3 regions of the Pseudomonas sp. LBUM1656 genome follow, and region 3 is predicted to be linked to each of the others. Evidence: predicted binding sites of a transcription regulator. Region 3 holds the regulator's gene; each other region holds the start of a gene.
What was found. The regulator sigma-54, encoded in region 3, starts transcription at its own class of promoters, with help from an activator protein. The targets are predictions, from matches to a motif close to ANTGGCATNNANNTTGCTNT.

Region 1 (7,767 bases), 1.1 Mb from region 3:
GGCACCGAACAGTGCACAGATGACGATCACTTGGCCAATCAATCCGGCGGTTTTTGGCGACAGGCGATCAGCCAGCAAACCCATGACAAATCGCAGTACGGCACCGGCCAGAATCGGCGTGGCCACTACGAGCCCGCGCTGTTGGGTGGTCAGGTGCAGATCAGCGGCGATTTGCACCGCCAAGGGGCCGAGCAGGTACCAGACCATGAAACTCAGGTCGAAATAGAGGAAGGCCGCGAACAATGTCGGCGTGTGACCGGATTTCCAGAAGCTTGAATTCATCGCGCACCTCAGCTGTAGGGAGTCTCGAGAAGGAGTCAGGAGCTTGCAGGTGGGGCGCCGCCTCGGCCGCACCACCGGCCCCGATCTCTGGGGCCAAAACTAAAAAACGCCGCCACCCGATTCGCCATGGGCAAATGAGGTGAGCGACGTCTTTGTCGTAGGTGGGGCAACCGCCGTTGGTTACCTGTGTGGATTACTTAGCCAGATCTGTGCCAGGTTCAGGATGATCGTTCCCACGCTCCGCGTGGGAATGCCGCCATGGACGCTCTGCGTCCGCTTCGAGATGTGACGCGGAGCGTCACGGGATGCATTCCCACGCAGAGCGTGGGAACGATCGGTTAACCTCAGCCGAGCAGTTCACTCATGGCAATAATCTGCTCCGCCACCTGTATCAGCTTTTGCTGCCGGCTCATGGCCTGGCGGCGCATCAGGGTGTAGGCCTCTTCCTCGTTGCAGTCCTTCATTTTCATCAGCAACCCCTTGGCCAGCTCGATACGCTTGCGCTCGGCCAGTTGCTGGTCGCGGGCATTGAGCTGGGCGCGCAGGGCCTGGTCGCTTTCAAAGCGGGCCATGGCCACGTCGAGAATCGGCTGCAAACGTTGTGCGTGAATGCCTTCGACGATGTAGGCACTGACCCCGGACTTGATCGCCTGGCGCATCACATCGGGGTCGTGTTCGTCGGTAAACATCACAATCGGCCGCGGCTGGTCGCGGGAAACCAGCACCACTTGCTCCATCACATCGCGGCTCGGTGACTCGGTATCGATCAGGATTACGTCCGGGCGCACCGTTTCGACACGTGCGGGCAGGTCGATGGTCAGGCCGGATTCGTCGATCACCTCGAACCCGGCTTCGGTCAGGGCAGCTTTCAGGCGACCGACTTTCTTCGCGGTGTCGTTGATCAGCAGGATACGCAACATATTCGCAGTCTCCCGTCAGCGGCTGGCGATTCGGTGCGAGCTTTCGCTCATGGCGTGCAGCTTGAAACTGCGGGCATAGCCGGTCGGGTCGGAGCCGTCCCAGATTTTGCCGTCGATCAACTGGCTGCTGCGCATTTCCTCGCCCTCGAAGGCAACACCGACTGCGCTGGCGGCCTCACGGTACAAGTCTAGATGCTGGACCTGACGGGCCACGCCGAGGTAATCCGGGTCGTCACGCAACAAGCCCCAGCGGCGGAACTGAGTCATGAACCACATGCCGTCGGACAAGTACGGCACGTTAACCTCGCCGTCCGCATGGAAACGCAGCGCGTGCGGGTCCTGCCAACGATTGCCGAGGCCATCGGCGTAGTCACCGAGCAAACGCGGTTCGATGCAATCGAGCGGCGCATCGAGGTATTCGGGCGCGCTCAACAGCTTCGCGGTGCTGCGGCGGTTTTCGCTGCTTTCCTCAATGAAGCGACTGGCTTCGAGGATCGCCATCACCAGCGCCCGGGCGGTGTTGGGGTATTGCTCGACAAAGGCGCGGGTGCAGCCGAGGACTTTTTCCGGGTGATCGGGCCAGATGGTCTGGCTTGTCGCCATCGTGAACCCCAGGTTCTGCTTCACCGCGCTGGCGGACCACGGCTCGCCGACGCAGAAGCCATCGATGCGCCCGGCTTGCAGGTGCGCGACCATCTGCGGTGGCGGCACCACCACGCTGTCGACGTCCTGCAATGGATGAATGCCCTGGCTCGCGAGCCAGTAATACAGCCACATGGCATGAGTACCGGTGGGAAATGTCTGGGCAAAGGTCAGTTTTGGGCGACTTTGGTGCACGTGTCTGTCCAGTGCTTCAGGACTGATCACGCCTAAAGTCTGTAAGCCATGGGAGAGGTTGATGCTCTGGCCGTTTTGATTCAGGCCCATGAGCACCGCCATGTCGGTGGGCGCGACACCGCCGATGCCCAGGTGCACGGCGTAAATCAGACCGTACAGGCTGTGGGCGGCGTCGAGTTCGCCGCTGACCAGTTTGTCCCGCAGGTTGGCCCAGGACGACTGGCGCTTGAGGTTCAGGGTCAGGCCGTAAGGCTGCGCGAAACCCTGTGTGGCCGCGACCACCACCGAGGCGCAGTCGCTCAGGGCCATGAAGCCGAGGTTGATTTCAGTCTTTTCCGGGGCATCGCTGCCATTGACCCAGGCCAACGGGCCGGCTGTGGTTTCATTCATGGCTAAACACCTTCCAAAAAAAAAGCGCCGTACCGGGCTGCTTGCCAGGGCAAGGCCAGGTGACGACGCCTTTGTCTTTCGACTCATCCCGCCGTTGGCATGAGTGCTGATGTCAGTGACGGTGCAAGGCATATGCCATCGCCCGCTGATTTTGTTGTGCGCCTCGCTTGCGACTGCGATGCCCGGCTATAATCGCCGCCTCATTTCGCCGCCAATCGAGTCAAAACCGCCCATGTACACCCTGGCCCGTCAGCTGTTGTTCAAACTTTCCCCGGAAACCTCCCACGATCTGTCCCTGGACCTGATCGGTGCGGGCGGACGTTTGGGCCTCAACGGCTTGCTGTGCAAGGCGCCGGCGAAAATGCCGGTGAACGTCATGGGGCTGGAGTTTCCGAACCCGGTAGGTTTGGCGGCCGGTCTGGACAAGAACGGCGCGGCCATCGACGGTTTCGCCCAACTGGGTTTCGGCTTTGTCGAAATCGGCACCATCACCCCGCGTCCGCAGCCGGGCAACCCGAAACCACGGATTTTCCGTCTGCCGGATGCCGAGGCGATCATCAACCGCATGGGGTTCAACAACCTCGGCGTCGATCACCTGCTGGCCCGTGTGGCGGCGGCCAAATACAAGGGCGTGCTGGGTATCAATATCGGCAAGAACTTCGATACGCCGGTTGAACGCGCGGTCGACGATTACCTGATCTGTCTGGACAAGGTCTACGCCCACGCCAGCTATGTGACGGTCAACGTCAGCTCGCCGAACACCCCGGGCCTGCGCAGCCTGCAATTCGGCGATTCGCTCAAGCAATTGCTTGCCGATCTGGCGACCCGTCGCGCAGAACTGGCGTTGCGCCACGGCAAACATGTCCCGCTGGCGATCAAGATCGCGCCGGACATGACCGACGAAGAAACCGCTCAAGTCGCGCAGGCGTTGATCGAAACCGGGATGGATGCGGTGATTGCCACCAACACCACCCTGAGCCGCGTGGGCGTTGAAGGCATGGAACACGGTGACGAGGCGGGCGGTCTGTCCGGCGCACCGGTTCGTGACAAGAGCACCCACACCGTGAAGGTACTGGCCGCCGAACTGGCCGGCCGCTTGCCGATCATCGCCGTGGGCGGCATCACCGAAGGCAAGCACGCGGCCGAGAAAATCGCCGCGGGTGCGAGCCTGGTGCAGCTCTATTCCGGCTTCATCTACAAAGGCCCGGCGCTGATTCGCGAATCCGTCGACGCCATCGCCGCCCTGCGCTGAGTTGTAGCAGCTGCCGAGCTGCGCGAGGCTGCGTTCGGCTGCGCAGCAGTCGTAAACCCTGATGCATGGTGTATCAGCAAGACCGCGGTGCTTGATTTTACGACTGCTACGCAGCCGAACGCAGCCTCGCGCAGCTCGGCAGCTGCTACAAAGGGAATTGTGTGTTGGTGAAAAGCAGGCATAAAAAAGGGCTCCTTGAAGGAGCCCCTGGGCCGGAGCCCGCCGCCCGGATGGGGCGTGCGTGGTAAGTCGTTACGTAATCAGATTGTCGTGTCGGAGTGTTGTGCCCTGTGTTTAGCCGACGGCGTGAAGTTCGTTGAGTCTATGGATTCCCGCAGTGCCGGTCATACCGTCCCAGTTGTCGCCGCGTCCTTCTCGCCAGCCGTTAATCCAGGCTTGACGTACCGACGGTAGAGTAAATGGGCAAAGCTCACGGGATTTGCCACCAACGCCATATTGATATCCGCGCAAAAATGCTCTTTCCAACGGATCACGCTTAAGTCTTCTCATAGGGTGTTGCCCTCACTTGTTGACTGTATTTATCGCGTCGACCTCAATTGAGGTCTGGCAGAAAAACTCCTGCCGTTGGGGCTCGCTGCCGGCGTCGCGAGCCAAGGTGTTGACGCCGTTGCGACGTCAACCTGTAGTGAGTTCTAACCAATGCGTCACATCGAGGGAATGATCGTTTTGTCATAAGAACGTAACCATAAAGATGCTAAGGCCATAAGTAACACGATGTTTGTCCCGTGTTTATTGGTCAAAGCCCTGTATGATCGGCCCCCCGCAGGATGACGGGGTTAATCCTTTAGTGAGAATGGCTCCTGTTGAGCAGGACGACTATTCGACGAAGGGTCGACTTATGACATTTTGTTGCTTCAACTTTTTTATCTGCCCGTGCATCTAAGCTCTTCTAACCTGAGCAGCACGGGTGGGACGGCACACCTTCGTGCCACGCGGGCGCTCTTTTAGAAAAGCGCCTGATTGAAATCCGGGCCGGCAATGCGTTGCCGGTTCACTTAGCTAAAGGCTCTGAACTTCCAATGTCCGATCAATTCGAAATCTTCCTCACTTGCCCAAAAGGCCTTGAAGGCCTGCTCATCGAGGAAGCCGTCGGGCTTGGCCTTGAAGAAGCGCGTGAGCACACCTCGGCTGTGCGCGGCATGGCCACCATGGAAACCGCTTATCGCCTGTGCCTGTGGTCGCGTCTGGCGAACCGGGTGCTGCTGGTGCTCAAGCGTTTCCCGATGAAGGACGCTGAAGATCTGTACCACGGCGTGCTCGATATCGAGTGGCAAGACCACATGCTCAACGACGGCACCCTGGCCGTCGAGTTCAGCGGTCACGGCTCGGGCATCGACAACACTCACTTCGGCGCCCTGAAAGTCAAAGACGCCATCGTCGACAAACTGCGCACCCCGCAAGGCGACCGTCCGTCCATCGACAAGCTCAACCCGGACCTGCGCATTCATCTGCGTCTGGACCGTGGCGAAGCCATCCTGTCCCTCGACCTCTCCGGCCACAGCCTGCACCAGCGCGGCTATCGTTTGCAGCAGGGCGCGGCGCCGCTGAAGGAAAACCTCGCGGCCGCCATCCTGATCCGTTCCGGCTGGCCACGTATCGCAGCCGAGGGCGGCGCACTGGCTGACCCGATGTGCGGTGTCGGTACATTCCTCGTCGAAGCGGCAATGATCGCCGCCGACATGGCGCCGAACCTGCGTCGCGAGCAGTGGGGCTTCACCGCCTGGCTCGGTCACGTCCCGGCGCTGTGGAAAAAGCTCCACGAAGAAGCCACCGAACGCGCCGCAGCCGGTCTGGCCAAGCCGCCGCTGTGGATTCGCGGCTACGAAGCCGACCCGCGCCTGATTCAACCAGGCCGCAACAACGTCGAGCGGGCGGGCCTGAGCGAGTGGATCAAGATCTACCAGGGCGAAGTCGGCACGTTCGAGCCGCGTCCGGACCAGAACCAGAAAGGTCTGGTGATCTGCAACCCGCCGTACGGCGAGCGTCTGGGCGACGAGGCGAGCTTGCTTTACCTCTACCAGAACCTTGGCGAGCGTCTGCGTCAGGCGTGCCTGAACTGGGAAGCGGCAGTCTTTACCGGCGCGCCGGACCTGGGCAAGCGCATGGGCATCCGCAGTCACAAACAGTATTCGTTCTGGAACGGCGCCTTGCCGTGCAAACTGCTGCTGATCAAAGTCACGCCGGACCAGTTCGTCACCGGCGAGCGTCGCACCCCGGAACAGCGTCAGGTCGAGCGCGAGCAGGCGGAATACGATCAGGCGCCGAACGAGCCGCAGGAACGCCTGTACAACAAAAACGGTAACCCGATCAAACCGGCCGCGGCACCCGCGCCGGTGATCGAGCAACCGCGCTTGAGCGAAGGCGGGCAGATGTTTGCCAACCGGCTGCAAAAGAACCTCAAGGCCCTGGGCAAGTGGGTTAAGCGCGAGGGCATTGATTGCTACCGCGTCTACGATGCCGACATGCCGGAATATTCCATGGCCATCGATCTGTATCAGGATTGGGTCCACGTCCAGGAATACGCCGCGCCGAAATCCATCGACCCGGAAAAAGCCTCGGCGCGCATGTTTGATGCCCTGGCGGCCATTCCACAGGCGTTGAACATCGACAAGAGCCGCGTGGTGGTCAAGCGCCGCGAGCGTCAGAGCGGCACCAAGCAGTACGAACGCCAGGCGGCGCAGGGCAAGTTCGTCGAGGTCAACGAAGGCGGCGTGAAGTTGCTGGTCAACCTCACCGACTACCTCGACACCGGGCTGTTCCTCGACCACCGTCCAATGCGCATGCGTATCCAGAAAGAGGCGGCCGGCAAGCGCTTCCTCAACCTGTATAGCTACACCGCAACCGCCAGTGTTCACGCAGCCAAGGGCGGCGCGCGCAGCACCACCAGCGTCGACCTGTCGAAAACCTACCTCGACTGGGCGCGTCGCAACCTGTCGCTGAACGGTTTCTCTGACAAGAACCGTCTGGAGCAGGGTGACGTGATGGCGTGGCTCGATGCCTGCCGTGACGAGTACGACCTGATCTTCATCGACCCGCCAACGTTCTCCAACTCCAAGCGCATGGAAGGCATCTTCGACGTGCAGCGCGATCAGGTGCAATTGATCGACCTGGCCATGGCGCGCCTGGCGCCGGGCGGCGTTTTGTATTTCTCCAACAACTTCCGCAAGTTCACGCTCGAGGAAAACCTCACCGAGCGTTATGCCGTTGAAGAAATCACCGCCCAGACCATCGATCCGGATTTCGCCCGTAACGGCAAGATCCACCGTGCCTGGAAAATCACTGCCCGTTGACAGATAAGTGATTGGATCCACAGAGCCTTGATTTTTAAAGGCTCTTTGGTTCTTTCTGTGCTGGTCAAATTAGTGGCTAATAGCTATAACTCAACTCATGGCCAATGGGCTTTCCCGCACCTGGCGTTTTGAGTTGCGTCTATGTCGTTGCACGCCGTGCGCCCGAAGATCCTGGGTTTTATCAGTGAAGATGTCTCGGCCTGGCTGGTCGCGCTGCTGGTGTTGCTCATCGGCGGGATTCTTACCGGATTACTGGCCTGGTCGACACTGAATCTGTTTCACCATCAATTACGGCAACGTTTCCAGCTGCTCGCCAGCGAACGTTACAGCCGCATCGAAGAACGTTTCGAAGATCAGGAGCAGCGCCTCGACGGCCTGCGCCGGTTCTTCGCCAATTCCGAGTCGGTCTCCCGCGAGGAGTTCGACGGCTACACCCAACCGTTGCTGCACCGCACTCAGGCGTACTCATTCGCTGCGCGGGTCACACGCGCCGAGCGGGCAGAGTTCGAGCGCAAAGTGCGTGAAGAACAAGGTTTGAGCGACTTCACCTTGCGTGAGCTCAATGCCGAGGGGCAGCTGCAATTGGCCGCCGAACGGGATGAATACGTGGCGGTGCTCTACAGTCAGACCCGAAGCCGACTCGGCTCGCCGCTCGGCTACGACTTGTTCGCCCAGCCGTTGCGCCGCGCCACCCTTGATCGGGCCGACAAGTCGGGCAGCATGGCGGTGTCGCAACCGATGCATCTGGTCGGCATCGAGCCAGCCTATGCGCGGG
Region 2 (7,767 bases), 950 kb from region 3:
GCTGAATTTGCCGAACAGGTATTCAACAAAGCGCGCGAGGGCGATGCGGCCATGATGGCTGCGTTGCTGACCAAAGGCCTGCCACCGAACCTGCGCAACCACAAGGGCGACACTTTGCTGATGCTCGCCGCCTACCACGGCCATGTGGAAACGGTAAAAGTGCTGCTGGAACACAAGGCCGATCCGGAAATCCGTAACGACAATGGTCAAAGCCCGATTGCCGGCGCCGCCTTCAAGGGCGACCTCGCTGTGGTCAAGGCGTTGGTCGAGGGTGGTGCGCAAGTCGAAGGTTCGTCCTTTGATGGTCGTACGGCGCTGATGATGGCGGCGATGTTTAACCGCGTTGAAATCGTTGATTACCTGATCAGCGAGGGCGCCGATCCGAAAGCCAAGGATGCCAATGGCGTTACCGCGCTGGATGCTGCGAAGACCCTCGGTGCCGTGGACACCACTGTGCAGCTGCAGAAATTGCTCGGCTGATTACGCACGGCTCCCTGTGTTGAGGGGGCTTTTGTGGCGAAGGTGCTTTTGTGGCGAGGGGGCTTGCCCCCGTTGGGTCGCGAAGCGGCCCCAGAAATCTAGAGGGTTTCCGAAATCTTGCCAGTGCTGCGCACTGGAACGGGGGCAAGCCCCCTCGCCACAGGAAGCGCTCGCCACAAGTCCGCATTTCATACGGAATGCGCTATCCTTCGCGCCCTCAAAATTCACTCGCTACAGGATCCGCCCCATGAAAGCCGCACTCGTCGAACTCATCACTAAAATCAGCTCCGGGTGCATGAGCGATGACGAAATCCTGAAAGTTGCTGATGAAGCGGCCCAGGCCTACGCCGATCCCGAGGCTTTTCTGACGGCCAATCCGGATATCAACTACGACGACACCTTCCCGATTCCACTGGGCGAATGGGTGGTTGTCGGCAGCCTGCCGGAGACCGTGCTGTTCCAGGCCGACACCTACGTGGACCTGTTCGCTCAGATCGTCGCCTCGTTCGGCCCCGGTGTTGATTTCAACATCAAACCCAAGCAACTGGCCAAAACCGAAGCCCTGACCGCGCTAAATCGCATTCAGGTGCAGATGGGCAGCATGAACAAGGAAAACGGCGGTTACACGCTGATGAACTTCAGCCAGTTGCTCGACGACGAACTGCAAGTGGTGTTGGTCTTCGGCAACGACGTACCGCGCGTGCTCGAGTTGTGCGCCGAAGTGGGCATCACTGCCGCACCCTCGCTCGAAGCCCTCAAAATTGCGGTCCACGTTTAAAAAGCGGAACCCTCGCAAGGCCCGGCTATCCTAAGAGTGCACACCACTCTTAGGGAGCGACACCATGGGTTCCACGTTCAACGGTCTGATTGGCCTGATCATTCTTGCCCTGGATATCTGGGCAATCATCAACGTGCTCAAAAGTGGCGCCGACACAGGGATGAAAATCATCTGGGTGCTGCTGATCCTGCTGCTGCCGGTCCTGGGCCTGATCATCTGGGCCATCGCCGGGCCACGGGGCAACGTCCGGGTCTGAACACGCACCCAAAGCCATCACTTTTCCCCTGTGGGAGCTAGCCTGCTAGCGATAGCGGAGTGTCAGCCACAACTTTACTGACTGACACTCCGCTATCGCTAGCAGGCTAGCTCCCACAAGGATTGTGTTGTGTCATCAAGTGAGGTTCGACCTGTCATCTTCCGCAACGTAGAATGCGCGCCTTTCCCGGTTAATCGAGCCGATCGATTGGCCATCATGGGCGGGTAACCGTCCGTTGCCACCGCATTCATCGGAGCACTTCCCATGAGCAACATCACCCCCAGCGACTACCTGGAAACCCTCTACGAAGGCTACGGCCAGCGTTTTCGCATGGAAAAACTGCTGCACGAAGTGCGCACCGAACACCAGCACCTGGTGATCTTCGAAAACCCGCGCATGGGCCGGGTCATGGCGCTGGACGGTGTGATCCAGACCACCGAAGCCGACGAATTCATCTACCACGAGATGCTCACCCACGTACCGATCATCGCCCATGGCTCCGCCAAGCGCGTGCTGATCATCGGTGGCGGCGACGGCGGCATGCTGCGTGAAGTGGCCAAGCACCGCAGCATCGAGCACATCACCATGGTCGAGATCGACGGCACCGTGGTCGACATGTGCAAGGCATTCCTGCCGAACCACTCCAAGGGTGCGTTCGATGATCCACGCCTGAACCTGGTGATCGACGACGGCATGCGTTTCGTCGCCACCACCACCGAAAAATTCGACGTGATCATTTCCGACTCCACCGACCCGATCGGTCCGGGTGAAGTGCTGTTTTCGGAAAACTTCTATCAGGCCTGCCGTCGCTGCCTGAACGAAGGCGGCATCCTTGTGACCCAGAACGGCACCCCGTTCATGCAGATCGAAGAAGTCAAAACCACTGCCGGTCGCCTGCGCAGCCTGTTCCCGGACTGGCACTTCTATCAGGCAGCGGTGCCGACCTACATCGGCGGTTCGATGACCTTTGCCTGGGGCGCGACCAACACCGCTTACCGCAAGTTGTCCCGTGAAACCTTGCAACAGCGTTTCGCCGGCAGCGGCATCATCACCCGCTACTACAACCCGGAAATCCACATCGGCGCCTTCGCCCTGCCGCAATACGTGCTGCAAGCGGTGAACAAGCCAAGCAACGACTAAACTCAAGATGTACGCATAACCAACGGTGGGAGCGGGCTTGCTCGCGAAGGGTCGTTCAGTTGACATCAATGTTGCCTGACACACCGCATTCGCGAGCAAGCCCGCTCCCACAGGTTTTATGTTTTTCATGCCACTACACGGTAATCCGTGGGAACGATCACTCAGGCCAAAAGTCCAGATGGTTGTAAGCCCATTTGCGGGTTTGTTCGAGGAGGCACTGATGCAAAAGTGGAAAATCACTTTCGTGGATGATCACGGTGAAACAGTCGATGAAGTCTTTGAGTGCGACGAATGCCCGGACAACGAGCAAGCCGCGAAACTCATCAAGGCCCGGCTCCTTCCTGTCGCCGCCGAACTGGATCTGAACGATCTGGAAGGGCGAACCGCCGACGCAAGCGTCAAAAGTCTCAAGACCCAGAACAGCATTGAAATCCTCGGCATCACGCCAATCTGAACAACACCTGTCTCATTCTTATCCAGGCCTTGGCAGCGCCTCTGTCTTGGGGCTACTCTGCAAGCGAGATCAGCGAACGGATCGCTAAGGTCTGGTCTTGTCAGCTACATGCTTGCTTCCCACCGGCAACGTTGTTGCCGCATCGCTCGCACCAATCGGTTGCGCGTGCCGGGAATACGGAAAGTCTATCCATCATGATTGAGGGGGACGTTTCATGAGCACAGCCTATCAAGAAGACATCAGCAGCAGCGTGTTGCGCCGCATGAAAGAAGGCGGTTTCGATTTTTCACGATTCCATCCCATCGAGTTCTACGCCATTTTCCCGGACGAGGAGCGGGCACGCAGGGCGGCAGGGCAATACAAGGGTGAATCGTTGAACGCGCAAATCAGTGTGCGCGATGACGGCGCATGGGCGCTCGAACTGAGCAAAGTCATGTACGCCACCTACGATGACATCGGCGATTTCGAACAGGGTTTCGAGGCGGTGGTTGAGCCTCTGGGCGGTATCATCGAAGGGTGGGGCGTCAAGCAGGAAGTACGAGGGCGACTCGCATAACCTTATGAACAGTGACAACGCTCAGCAACGGCTGACCTTCGGGTTGGCCGTTTTCGTTTGTGGTGCTTGGAATATCCCCTCGGCAAAACCCTGAAACAAGAATCCGACGCGAAAAAAAACCGCCTGAGCAGGCGGCTAAAGGGAAGTTTCGGTCAGGTTTTGCAGCGGATGCGCGGATTATCCACAGCGCCGGCCGGGCAGTGAAATCAACTCTGACTATGCTGGTGATAGGCGACAACGTCGCCTTGCAATGAAGCGGGGGCGATCAGGTTGGGGCGTTTGCTGCACAGGATTGGTGCGGTGTAAACGGCGTGATTATCCAACCGGTTGATAACAAAGCGTTTCTGCCGATGGCACGGGCCTTGCGAAGCCTAGATGTCCGGGTGACAAGGAGTACGGCATGATCCGCACCTATTTTGATGAGATGTACGATGCCGGCGGCCAGGTCCGCCCGCATTATCGGGAGTTTGCCCGTTGGCTTGCCGAGACGCCTGACGAGCTCTTGGCACAACGGCGACGTGAGGCCGATCTGTTGTTTCATCGCGCCGGGATTACCTTCACGCTCTACGGGGACGAGCAGGGCACAGAGCGCCTGATTCCCTTCGACACCATCCCGCGCAGCATCCCTGCCAGTGAATGGCGGATCGTCGAGCGCGGCTGCATCCAGCGGGTCAAGGCGCTGAACATGTTCCTCGCCGACCTCTACCACGAGCAGCGCATCATCAAGGCCGGCATCATCCCGGCCGAGCAAGTGCTGGCCAACGAGCAATACCAGCTGGCGATGCAAGGCCTGGATCTGCACCGCGATATCTATTCGCACATCTCCGGCGTCGACCTGGTGCGCGATGGCGACGGCACGTACTACGTGCTCGAAGACAACCTTCGTACACCCAGCGGCGTGAGCTACATGCTCGAAGACCGCAAGATGATGATGCGGCTGTTTCCCGAATTGTTCTCGGCCCAGCGCATCGCGCCGATCGACCATTATCCGAATCTGTTGCTCGACACCCTGAAAAGCTCCAGCCCGATCGATAACCCGAGCGTGGTGGTGCTGACCCCGGGTCGTTTCAATAGCGCGTTTTTCGAGCATGCCTTCCTGGCGCGTGAGATGGGCGTCGAGTTGGTCGAGGGCGCGGACCTGTTCGTGCGTGACGACAAGGTGTTCATGCGCACCACGGACGGACCGAAAGCTGTCGATGTGATCTACCGTCGCCTCGACGATGCGTTCCTCGATCCGCTGGCGTTCAACCCGGACTCGATGCTCGGCGTTCCAGGGCTGCTGTCGTCTTATCGCTCCGGCAACGTGGTGCTGGCCAATGCCATCGGCACCGGGGTTGCGGACGACAAGTCGGTGTATCCGTTTGTCACGGACATGATCCGTTTCTACCTGGACGAAGAACCGATCCTGAAGAACGTGCCGACGTTCCAGTGTCGCAATCCTTCTGAACTGTCCCACGTGCTGGCCAATCTTCCAGACCTGGTGGTCAAGGAAACCCAGGGCTCCGGCGGTTACGGAATGCTGGTGGGGCCGGCGGCGACGGCGGCGGAAATCGAGTCGTTCCGCGCGCGGATCAAAGCCAAGCCTCACGCGTACATCGCGCAACCGACGTTGTCCCTGTCGACCTGTCCGACCTTTGTCGAAAACGGCATCGCGCCACGCCACATCGACCTGCGTCCGTTTGTATTGTCTGGCCGCGAAACCCGGGTTGTGCCCGGCGGTTTGACCCGTGTCGCCCTGCGTGAAGGCTCCCTGGTGGTGAACTCCTCCCAGGGCGGCGGAACCAAGGACACTTGGGTGGTCGAGGATTGAAGGAAGCTTGCCATGTTAAGTAGAACTGCCTCGGATTTGTATTGGATGTCGCGTTACCTGGAGCGGGCGGAAAACCTCGCACGGATGCTCGACATCAGTTATTCGCTGTCGCTGATGCCGCAGGATGGTCGCGGTGACGGTCTGCACGAACTGGCGATGCCGCTGCTGATCACCGGCACCCTGGACGATTACCTCGAGCGCCACGGTGATTTGCACGCCGAACGGCTGCTGCATTTCTTTGCCCTGGACGCGGCCAATCCGGCGAGCATCTACAGCTGCCTCGGCTCGGCGCGGGCCAGTGCGCATGCGGTGCGTGGGCGAATCACCGCCGACATGTGGGAAAACATCAACGCCACGTGGCTGGAAATCCGCGGGATCGCCGAGCAGGGCTTGAGTCGCTACGGCATGAGCCGCTTTTGCGAGTGGATCAAGGAACGCTCCCACCTGTTCCGTGGCGCGTCCTACGGCACGATCATGCGTAACGATGCGTTCCGCTTCATACGGCTGGGGACATTTATCGAACGGGCCGACAACACGTTGCGCCTGCTTGATGCCCGTTACGAAATGGCTGGCGATCAAGCGGAGGCGGTCAGCGATGGCACGGCTCACGCGTATTACCAGTGGAGTGCGTTGCTGCGGGCGTTGTCGTCGTTCGAGGCTTACACCGAGATCTACCGCGACGCACCCGGCGCCCGGCATGTGGCCGAGTTGCTATTACTACGCGCTGACGTTCCCCGTTCATTAAGGGCCTGCACCGAAGAGATCGACCAGATCCTTGCCCAACTGCCAGGGGCCAATGGCCGTCCCGCGCAACGTCTGGCGGCGGAGATGGACGCGCGCCTGCGCTACACCGGCATCAACGAAATTCTCGACGAAGGGCTGCACGCCTGGCTGACCGAATTCATCCCGCTGGTGCGCCAGTTGGGTAACGCCATTCACAGTTCCTACCTGGAGGCTGCATGAGACTTTCCATTAGCCACGAAACCACCTATCACTACGAAGATCAGGTGCGGGCGAGCATCCAGTACCTGCGGCTGACACCCCACGACAGCGAGCGCCAGCACGTGCTCAGCTGGCAACTCGACCTGCCGCGCCCGGTGCGTGCGCAACTCGATCCGTTCGGCAACATTCTGCACGTGCTGACCATGGACGAACCTCACGAGGCGATCATCATCGGCGCCCGTGGCCAAGTGGACATCGACGAGCTGCGCGAAGCCGAGCATGAGAGCCAGTCGGCGCTGCCGTTCTTGCGTTTCACCCGGCTGACCGAAGCCGACGAGGCGTTGCGTGCGTTCGCCGAGAAGGAATGCAAAAAGCGCCGGGATCGCACCGCGCTGATCGACTTGATGCATGGCCTGAACTCACACATGACCTACACGCCGGGCTCCACCGAAGTCGACACCAGCGCCGCCCAAGCCTTCGCCGGGCGTTCCGGCGTCTGTCAGGACCACACGCACGCGTTCCTGGCGTGTGCCCGCAGCCTGGGCATTCCGTCGCGTTATGTGTCGGGGTATTTGTACAGCGAGAACAGCGAACACCTGGCCAGTCACGCCTGGGCGGAAGCCTGGCTGGATGACGCCTGGTACAGCTTCGATGTGACCAACGAACTGGCCCGGCCGGAGCGGCATTTGAAACTGGCCGTGGGCCTGGATTACCTGGACGCCTGCCCGGTACGCGGCATGCGTCGGGGCGGTGGGTGCGAGCAGATGCATGCGAAGGTGTTTGTTTCACCGACGCCAATGCCCGCGGCGGTTATCTCCGTCCAGCAGCAGTAACCACAACACCCCATAACCCCTGTGGGAGCGGGCTTGCTCGCGAAAGCGGTGTGTCAGCCACAAATTGGCTGACTGAAAGACCGCTTTCGCGAGCAAGCCCGCTCCCACAGGGGATAAGTGTCAGGGTTTAACCTTGCGCCCGGCCATATGCTTCAAATACCCCACCAGCATTTCCAGATCCCCATCCGGCAACACCGTCGCCGCAAACCCCGGCATCTTCGCCTGAGGCCATTGCCGCAAACTCTGCGGATCCCGAATGTAGCGCTTCAGGAAGTCCGCCCCAAAGTACTCGGTCGGGTTAAACGGAATGTTCAAATCCGGCCCGAACTGCGCATCCCCGGCTCCATTGAGCCGATGACAGGCCAGGCAATTCTTCTGAAACAGCGCAAAGCCTTTACTCACCGGGTCATCCGCCTTCAGGGCAGGATCAGGCAGCAGCGCAGGGAAGCGCTCGGCGACGGGCGCCATGCGCTTGATACTCGCCACTTGAAACGGCCATTGTTCCGGGCTGATGTTGC
Region 3 (7,767 bases):
GCGCACCAACACCCCCATGGCGATAGGGTCCTGGCCGACAAAGGGTTCGTCGTACATGAGAATCTGTGGATCGAGGGCAATCGCCCGCGCCAGCGCGACACGACGCTTCATGCCACCGGACAGCTCGTCGGGCATCAGGTCGATGGCGCCACGCAACCCCACGGCCTGCAATTTGAGCAGGACGATGTCACGGATCATTTCTTCCGGCAGCTCGGTATGAACGCGCAGCGGAAAGGCGACGTTCTCGAACACATCGAGGTCGGTAAACAGCGCGCCGCTCTGGAACAGCACGCCCATGTGCTTGCGCGCATCGAACAGATCGCTGCGCGACAGCTTTGGCAGGTTCTGGCCGTTGACCCAGACTTCGCCCTTGGTAGGACGCAACTGTGCGCCCATCAGACGCAACAGCGTGGTCTTGCCACACCCGGAAGGCCCCATGATGCCGGTGACCTTGCCGCGCGGGATACGGATATCGACGTTATTGAAAATGCTGCGCGCACCGCGCTTGAAGGACAGTCCCTTCAGCTCGACCGCGTAGGCGTTATCGGCACTCATCTAAACTCCTTGCGATGCAGCCTCACACTCGGACGCCTGGCTTCCTGACGAAAGCACATACCTCCCCGGGCAGGCCGAACTGGCGGCGAACTATATCACTGCAAAGGCCAAGCGCCCAAGGCCCAAGCCGGCCCATGTTCAGCAACATGACAGGCAAAAAGCCTCGTCCGGAGGGGATTCGGTAACAGGGAATGACAAAGCATGACGAACTTGCGTGAGGGTTTTGATCATTACCGCTATAATCGCCGCCTTTTCATCAGGCTATACGATTTCTGACATGAGCCAATCCAGCGACCTGATTCAATCTGCACAACGCACCATCCGCCTCGAACTGGAAGCCGTACAAGGCTTGCTGACCCATATCGACGCAGATTTCGTACGCGCTTGCGAGATGATTCTGGAGAGCAAAGGACGCGTGGTCGTGGTCGGCATGGGCAAATCGGGGCACATCGGCAACAAGATCGCCGCCACCCTGGCCAGCACCGGCACGACGGCGTTTTTCGTGCACCCGGCCGAAGCCAGCCATGGCGACATGGGCATGATCACGCGCGACGACATCATCCTGGCCCTGTCGAACTCCGGCTCCACCAATGAAATCGTCACCCTGCTGCCCCTGATCAAACGCCTGGGCATCAAGTTGATCAGCGTGACCGGCAACCCGGACTCCGCGCTGGCCAAGGCTGCCGAGGTCAACCTCAACGTTCACGTCGAGCATGAAGCCTGTCCGCTGAACCTGGCGCCGACTTCGTCGACCACCGCCGCACTGGTCATGGGCGATGCCCTGGCCGTTGCGCTACTGGAAGCCCGCGGCTTTACTGCTGAAGACTTCGCCTTTTCCCATCCGGGCGGCGCGCTGGGCCGACGCCTGCTGCTGAAGGTCGAAAACGTCATGCACGCCGGCCAGGAACTGCCACAGGTCCAGCGCGGCACGTTGCTCAAGGACGCGCTGATGGAAATGACCCGCAAGGGCCTAGGCATGACCGTGATCCTGGAAGCCGACGGCAAACTGGCCGGAATCTTCACTGACGGTGACTTGCGCCGAACGCTGGACCGCAGCATCGACATCCACAGCGCCACGATCGATCAGGTCATGACTGCGCACGGCAAGACCGCTCGCGCCGAGATGCTCGCCGCCGAAGCCCTGAAAATCATGGAAGACCACAAGATCAACGCACTGGTCGTGGTCGACAGCGAAGACCGTCCGGTCGGCGCCTTGAACATGCACGACTTGTTGCGTGCGGGAGTAATGTAATGAGCACGGACCTGCTGCAACGCGGCAAACAGATCAAACTCGCGGTGTTCGACGTCGATGGCGTGCTGACCGACGGGCGCCTGTACTTCCTCGAAGACGGCAGTGAATTCAAGACGTTCAGTACCCTCGACGGCCAAGGCATCAAGATGTTGATGGCAGCCGGCGTGCAGACCGCTATCATCAGCGGCCGCAAGACCCCGGTGGTCGAACGTCGAGCGAAGAATCTCGGCATTCCTCACGTTTATCAGGGGCGCGAAGACAAACTGGTGGTGCTCGACGAACTTCTGGCTCAACTCAACCTGAGCTATGAGCAGGTCGCCTATCTGGGCGACGACTTGCCGGACCTGCCGGTGATTCGCCGCGTGGGCCTGGGCATGGCGGTAGCAAACGCCGCCAGCTTCGTGCGTGAACACGCCCACGGCATCACCCTGGCCCGTGGTGGCGAGGGTGCCGCTCGCGAATTCTGTGAATTGATCCTGCGCGCCCAGGGCCGCCTCGATGCGGCCAACGCCGCGTACCTGTGAGCCCACTATGCTGAGCAAAAAGATTCGCAACATCCTGATGTTCGGTTGCATCGCGGCGCTGTTTGCCGCGGTCGGCTACTGGAACATCAGCCCGGAACGCTTCCTCGACAAACCCGTGGTCAAGGTCGATGAAACCGCGATCGACTATTACGCACTCAACGCCCACAGCGTGCAGTACCTGCCGGACGGCAAATTGCAGTACGAAATGACGTCCGACAAGGTCGAGCACCTGAAAGTGAGCGAGGTGACGTTGCTGACCAACCCCGACCTGAACATGTTTCGTGGCACCGAGTTTCCCTGGCACGTCCAGAGCGAGCACGGCGAAGTCAACCCGGACGGCACTCAGGTCGAGCTGATCGACTCGGTGCGCATCACGCGTTTCGACGAAAAAAACCGCAAAACCCTGATTACCACCACCCGAATGACGGTGTTCCCGCAGCAGCAATATGCGCAGACCGATCAACCCGTTAGAATCGACGGCGCTGGCGGTGTATCGACAGGCAACGGAATGAAAGCGTACTTGAAAGAAAGCAGGATACACCTGCTATCGAACGTAAGAGGACAGTATGAGGCTCGTTAAAACTCTCCCTATTTTGCTCAGTCTGGGCGCAGCACTGGGAAGCGTGAGCGCCTGGGCTCTGCCGAACGATCAAGAGCAGCCTATCCGCATTCAGGCCGACGACGCCCAACTGGACGACAAGAATGGCATTGCCACCTATAAAGGTGACGTGATCATTACCCAGGGCTCGATGAAGGTTACCGGCAACACCGTGACCATCACCCGCACCGCGGCTGGTGACATCGACGTGGTGACTTCGGTGGGCAACCTCGCCTACTTCGAGCAACTGCAAACGGCCGGTGACACCAAGCCTGTTCAGGGTTGGGGTGTGACCATCCAGTACCACGCCTCGCAAAACCGCGTCGTGCTGATCGACAAGGCGAAAGTTGTCGACAAGGACAACAACGTCACCCAAGGCGAAAAAATCGTCTACGACACCGCGAAAAAGCTGGCGAGCGCCGGGCGTGCTACGGGCAGCAAGGTTACCGAGTCGCGTCCGCGCATTGACATGGTGATCCAGCCCAAGCCGAAAACCGACGAGAAAAAGGCCCAGTAATGGCAACTCTGAAAGCTCAGCATCTGGCCAAGAGCTACAAGAGCCGCCAGGTCGTGCGTGACGTCAGCCTGTCCATCGACAGCGGTCAGATCGTCGGCCTGCTGGGTCCTAACGGCGCCGGCAAGACCACCTGTTTCTACATGATCGTTGGCCTGGTGCAGGCCGATCAGGGTCGCGTATTGATCGACGACCTCGACGTCAGCCACCAGCCTATGCACGGTCGTGCAAAGGCCGGTATCGGCTATCTTCCGCAAGAAGCGTCGATCTTCCGCAAACTCTCGGTGGCCGACAACATCATGGCCATCCTCGAGACCCGCAAGGAACTCGACAAGGCCGATCGTCGCAAAGAGCTGGAAAGCCTGCTGCAGGAATTCCACATCAGTCACATCCGCGACAACCTTGGCATGAGCCTGTCCGGTGGTGAACGCCGCCGCGTGGAAATTGCACGTGCACTGGCCACCAACCCGAAATTCATCCTGCTCGACGAACCTTTCGCCGGTGTGGACCCGATTTCGGTGGGCGACATCAAACAGATCATCTATCACCTCAAGGCCAAAGGCATTGGCGTGCTGATCACGGACCACAACGTCCGTGAAACCCTGGACATCTGCGAAACCGCCTACATCGTCAACGATGGCCAACTGATCGCCGAAGGTGACTCCGCTACCATCCTGGCCAACGAACTGGTCAAGGAAGTGTATCTGGGCCACGAGTTCCGCCTTTAAGCACCAAGGTGTCTGGCTGATTGTCCGAGCGTTTGTCTCGATAAAAAATCAACATTTTTTTATTGTTACAGCGCTCTAGGCAAACGCTGGCCTCAAAGATGTTCAGCTATCAGCAAGGGCAGCTCGTCAATAAGACTTTAAAAGTTTTTATTGTTACAGCGCTCTAGGCAAACGCTGCAGTTTCGGGCATATAATTTGCTTATGTTTGGCGCTCCGGCGCCCTGTAGTGGATGGCGCATGTGCGCCGGCGAATAAGGTGTTAAGCCCCTGCCATGAAACCATCGCTAGTCTTGAGAATGGGCCAGCAGCTGACGATGACACCGCAGCTGCAACAGGCCATCCGCCTGCTCCAATTGTCGACCCTGGACCTGCAACAGGAAATCCAGGAGGCCCTGGAGTCCAATCCGATGCTCGAACGCCAGGAAGAAGGCGACGACTTCGATAACGCCGACCCCTTGGCCGACAAAGCCGAACAGCTCCCCAACGCCGATGTCTCGGAACCCTCCTACCAGGAAACCGCCCCGACGGTGGACAACCTCGAGGAAGGTGACTGGAACGAGCGCATTCCCAACGAACTGCCTGTCGATACCGCGTGGGAAGACGTCTACCAGACCAGCGCCAGCAGCCTGCCGAGCAACGATGACGACGAGTGGGACTTCACCACCCGCACATCGGCCGGCGAAAGCCTGCAAAGCCATTTGCTGTGGCAACTGAACCTTGCACCGATGTCCGACACCGATCGCCTGATCGCCGTGACCCTGATCGATTGCATCAACAATCAGGGCTACCTGGACGAAACCCTCGAAGAAATTCTCGAGGCCTTCGATCCGGAGCTGGACATCGAGCTGGACGAGATCGAAGCCGTACTGCACCGCATCCAGCAATTCGAACCTGCCGGCATTGGCGCCCGCAACCTGGGCGAATGCCTGCTGCTGCAACTGCGCCAACTGCCCGCCAAGACGCCTTGGCTGGCCGAAGCCAAGCGTCTGGTCACTGATTACATCGACCTGCTAGGCGGCCGCGACTACAGCCAGCTGATGCGCCGCATGAAGCTCAAGGAAGATGAACTGCGCCAGGTGATCGAGCTGGTGCAGAGCCTCAACCCTCGTCCGGGTTCGCAGATCGAGTCCAGTGAAGCCGAGTACGTTGTTCCTGACGTGATCGTGCGCAAGGACAATGAGCGCTGGCTGGTGGAGCTGAACCAGGAATCCGTGCCACGTCTGCGGGTCAACGCCCAGTACGCCGGCTTTGTGCGCCGCGCCGACACCAGCGCCGACAACACTTTCATGCGCAATCAGTTGCAAGAAGCCCGCTGGTTCATCAAAAGCCTGCAAAGTCGCAACGAAACCCTGATGAAAGTAGCCACCCAGATCGTCGAGCATCAGCGCGGCTTCCTGGAGTACGGCGACGAAGCAATGAAACCGCTGGTGCTGCATGACATCGCCGAAGCGGTGGGTATGCACGAATCGACGATTTCCCGGGTGACCACGCAGAAATTCATGCATACCCCTCGGGGCATATATGAACTGAAATACTTTTTCTCCAGCCACGTCAGCACCTCCGAAGGCGGTGAATGCTCGTCCACAGCGATTCGCGCGATCATCAAAAAACTGGTTGCCGCGGAAAATCAGAAAAAGCCGTTGAGTGACAGCAAGATCGCTGGTTTACTGGAGGCACAAGGCATTCAGGTGGCTCGCCGCACCGTCGCCAAGTACCGCGAATCCCTCGGGATCGCGCCTTCGAGCGAACGCAAGCGGTTGATGTAGAGCCACGCCACAGCGTTCCAGTGGCAGGCATTTCTGCCTGCCGCTTTATGCACTGGCAACGAAGGAGAAGCTGTATGCAAGTCAACATCAGTGGACACCAACTGGAAGTGACCGAACCTCTTCGCACCTACATCGGCGAAAAACTCGAACGATTAGAGAGGCATTTCGACAAGATCACCAACGTGCAGGTCACGATGACGGTCGAAAAGCTCAAGCAAAAAATCGAAGCCACGCTGCATATTCCCGGCAATGAAGTGGTCGCCAACGCGGAGCATACTGATATGTACGCGGCGATCGACGCATTGACCGACAAGCTCGATAAACAACTCAAAAAGCATAAGGAAAAGACCCAGAGCCTCCTACAGGGCGCGACCGGTCGTTAACACTCCCAACCCATGATCCGACTTGAAAGCATCCTGACCCCCGGCCGTTCCCTCGTGAACGTGCCGGGCGGCAGCAAAAAGAAAGCCCTCGAGCAAATTGCCAACCTAATCCATCGCGAAGTGCCGGATCTGGCCATGCAGGATGTTTTCGAGAGCCTGGTCGCCCGTGAAAAACTCGGTTCTACCGGTTTTGGCAACGGCATCGCCATCCCCCACTGTCGCCTCAAGGGTTGCACCTCACCCATCAGTGCCTTGATGCACCTCGATGCACCCATCGATTTCGACGCCATCGACGGCGCCCCGGTTGACCTGTTATTCGTTCTGCTGGTCCCGCAAGCCGCCACCGATGCGCACCTGGAGCTACTGCGCCAGATCGCTAGCATGCTCGATCGCAAGGAGGTGCGCGAAAAACTGCGCAGCGCCCCGAGCAATGAAGCCTTGTATCAGGTTGTCCTGGACGAGCAAAACGGTCACTAATCATGCGCTTGATCATTGTCAGTGGCCGTTCCGGCTCAGGTAAAAGTACCGCACTCGATGTTCTCGAGGACAACGGCTACTACTGCATCGACAACCTGCCCGCCGGATTGCTGCCGGAGCTGGCCGAGCGCGCGCTGATTCATACCGAACTGGCACAACCGCTGGTTGCCGTCTCCATCGACGCGCGCAACCTGCCGAGTCACCTGTCGCGGTTTCCCGAATTACTCGAAGAAGTCCGCAGTCGGCATATCAAATGCGATGTGCTGTATCTGGACGCCGATGAAGAAACGTTGCTCAAACGCTTTTCGGAAACCCGTCGACGCCACCCTCTGAGCACTGCGCACCGTTCGTTGGCCGAGGCGATTCAAGACGAGACCCAGTTACTGGGCCCTATCGCCGACCTGGCCGATCTCAAGGTCAACACCACCAACCTGAACCTGTATCAGCTGCGCGATACCATCAAGTTGCGCCTGTTGAACCAGCCTGAAGCCGGTACTGCGTTCCTGGTGGAATCTTTCGGGTTCAAGCGTGGCATGCCGGTGGATGCCGACCTGGTGTTCGACGTGCGCTGCCTGCCCAACCCTTACTGGAAGCCCGAATTGCGCGAGCAGTCCGGGCTTGATCAACCGGTGGCCGAGTACCTGGCGGCGCAACCGGATGTCGAAGAGATGTTCCAGGACATCTCAACGTACCTGCTCAAGTGGTTGCCGCGCTTTGCCGCCAGCAACCGAGCCTATGTCACCGTTGCCATTGGCTGCACTGGCGGGCATCACCGCTCCGTCTACCTGACCGAACGTCTGGGCCAGGTCCTGCAACAATCCCTGAAGAACGTCCAGGTTCGCCACCGCGACCTCAGCTAAAGGATTCACATCGCGATGCCTGCTCTGGAAATCGAAATCATCAACAAGCTGGGCCTGCATGCGCGCGCTTCGGCAAAATTCGTCGGTGTTGCCGGTGAGTTCAAGGACTG

Region 1: ACA072_RS09360 (CmpA/NrtA family ABC transporter substrate-binding protein) is a predicted target of sigma-54. The motif match lies at 2,550-2,569, and genes of this name have one in related genera.
Region 2: ACA072_RS08795 (circularly permuted type 2 ATP-grasp protein) is a predicted target of sigma-54. The motif match lies at 4,014-4,033, and genes of this name have one in related genera.

What each region holds. Positions count from the first base shown of each region.
Region 1 covers NZ_CP166800.1:2,076,057-2,083,823, forward strand. Annotated here, with positions in the region: gene ACA072_RS09350 (nitrate/nitrite transporter) at 1-282, opposite strand, end outside; gene ACA072_RS09355 (ANTAR domain-containing response regulator) at 627-1,202, opposite strand; gene ACA072_RS09360 (CmpA/NrtA family ABC transporter substrate-binding protein) at 1,218-2,429, opposite strand; gene ACA072_RS09365 (quinone-dependent dihydroorotate dehydrogenase) at 2,662-3,681, shown strand; gene rmf (ribosome modulation factor) at 3,976-4,191, opposite strand; gene rlmKL (bifunctional 23S rRNA (guanine(2069)-N(7))-methyltransferase RlmK/23S rRNA (guanine(2445)-N(2))-methyltransferase RlmL) at 4,722-6,992, shown strand; gene ACA072_RS09380 (sensor domain-containing diguanylate cyclase) at 7,134-7,767, shown strand, end outside.
Region 2 covers NZ_CP166800.1:1,955,563-1,963,329, forward strand. Annotated here, with positions in the region: gene ACA072_RS08765 (ankyrin repeat domain-containing protein) at 1-480, shown strand, start outside; gene ACA072_RS08770 (hypothetical protein) at 728-1,258, shown strand; gene ACA072_RS08775 (PLDc N-terminal domain-containing protein) at 1,323-1,514, shown strand; gene speE (polyamine aminopropyltransferase) at 1,779-2,654, shown strand; gene ACA072_RS08785 (hypothetical protein) at 2,875-3,108, shown strand; gene ACA072_RS08790 (ribonuclease E inhibitor RraB) at 3,323-3,664, shown strand; gene ACA072_RS08795 (circularly permuted type 2 ATP-grasp protein) at 4,065-5,474, shown strand; gene ACA072_RS08800 (alpha-E domain-containing protein) at 5,487-6,437, shown strand; gene ACA072_RS08805 (transglutaminase family protein) at 6,434-7,249, shown strand; gene ACA072_RS08810 (c-type cytochrome) at 7,370-7,767, opposite strand, start outside.
Region 3 covers NZ_CP166800.1:1,008,598-1,016,364, reverse strand. Annotated here, with positions in the region: gene ACA072_RS04380 (ATP-binding cassette domain-containing protein) at 1-555, opposite strand, end outside; gene ACA072_RS04375 (KpsF/GutQ family sugar-phosphate isomerase) at 833-1,807, shown strand; gene ACA072_RS04370 (KdsC family phosphatase) at 1,807-2,331, shown strand; gene lptC (LPS export ABC transporter periplasmic protein LptC) at 2,339-2,911, shown strand; gene lptA (lipopolysaccharide transport periplasmic protein LptA) at 2,898-3,446, shown strand; gene lptB (LPS export ABC transporter ATP-binding protein) at 3,446-4,171, shown strand; gene ACA072_RS04350 (RNA polymerase factor sigma-54) at 4,444-5,937, shown strand; gene hpf (ribosome hibernation-promoting factor, HPF/YfiA family) at 6,012-6,320, shown strand; gene ptsN (PTS IIA-like nitrogen regulatory protein PtsN) at 6,333-6,797, shown strand; gene rapZ (RNase adapter RapZ) at 6,800-7,657, shown strand; gene ACA072_RS04330 (HPr family phosphocarrier protein) at 7,673-7,767, shown strand, end outside.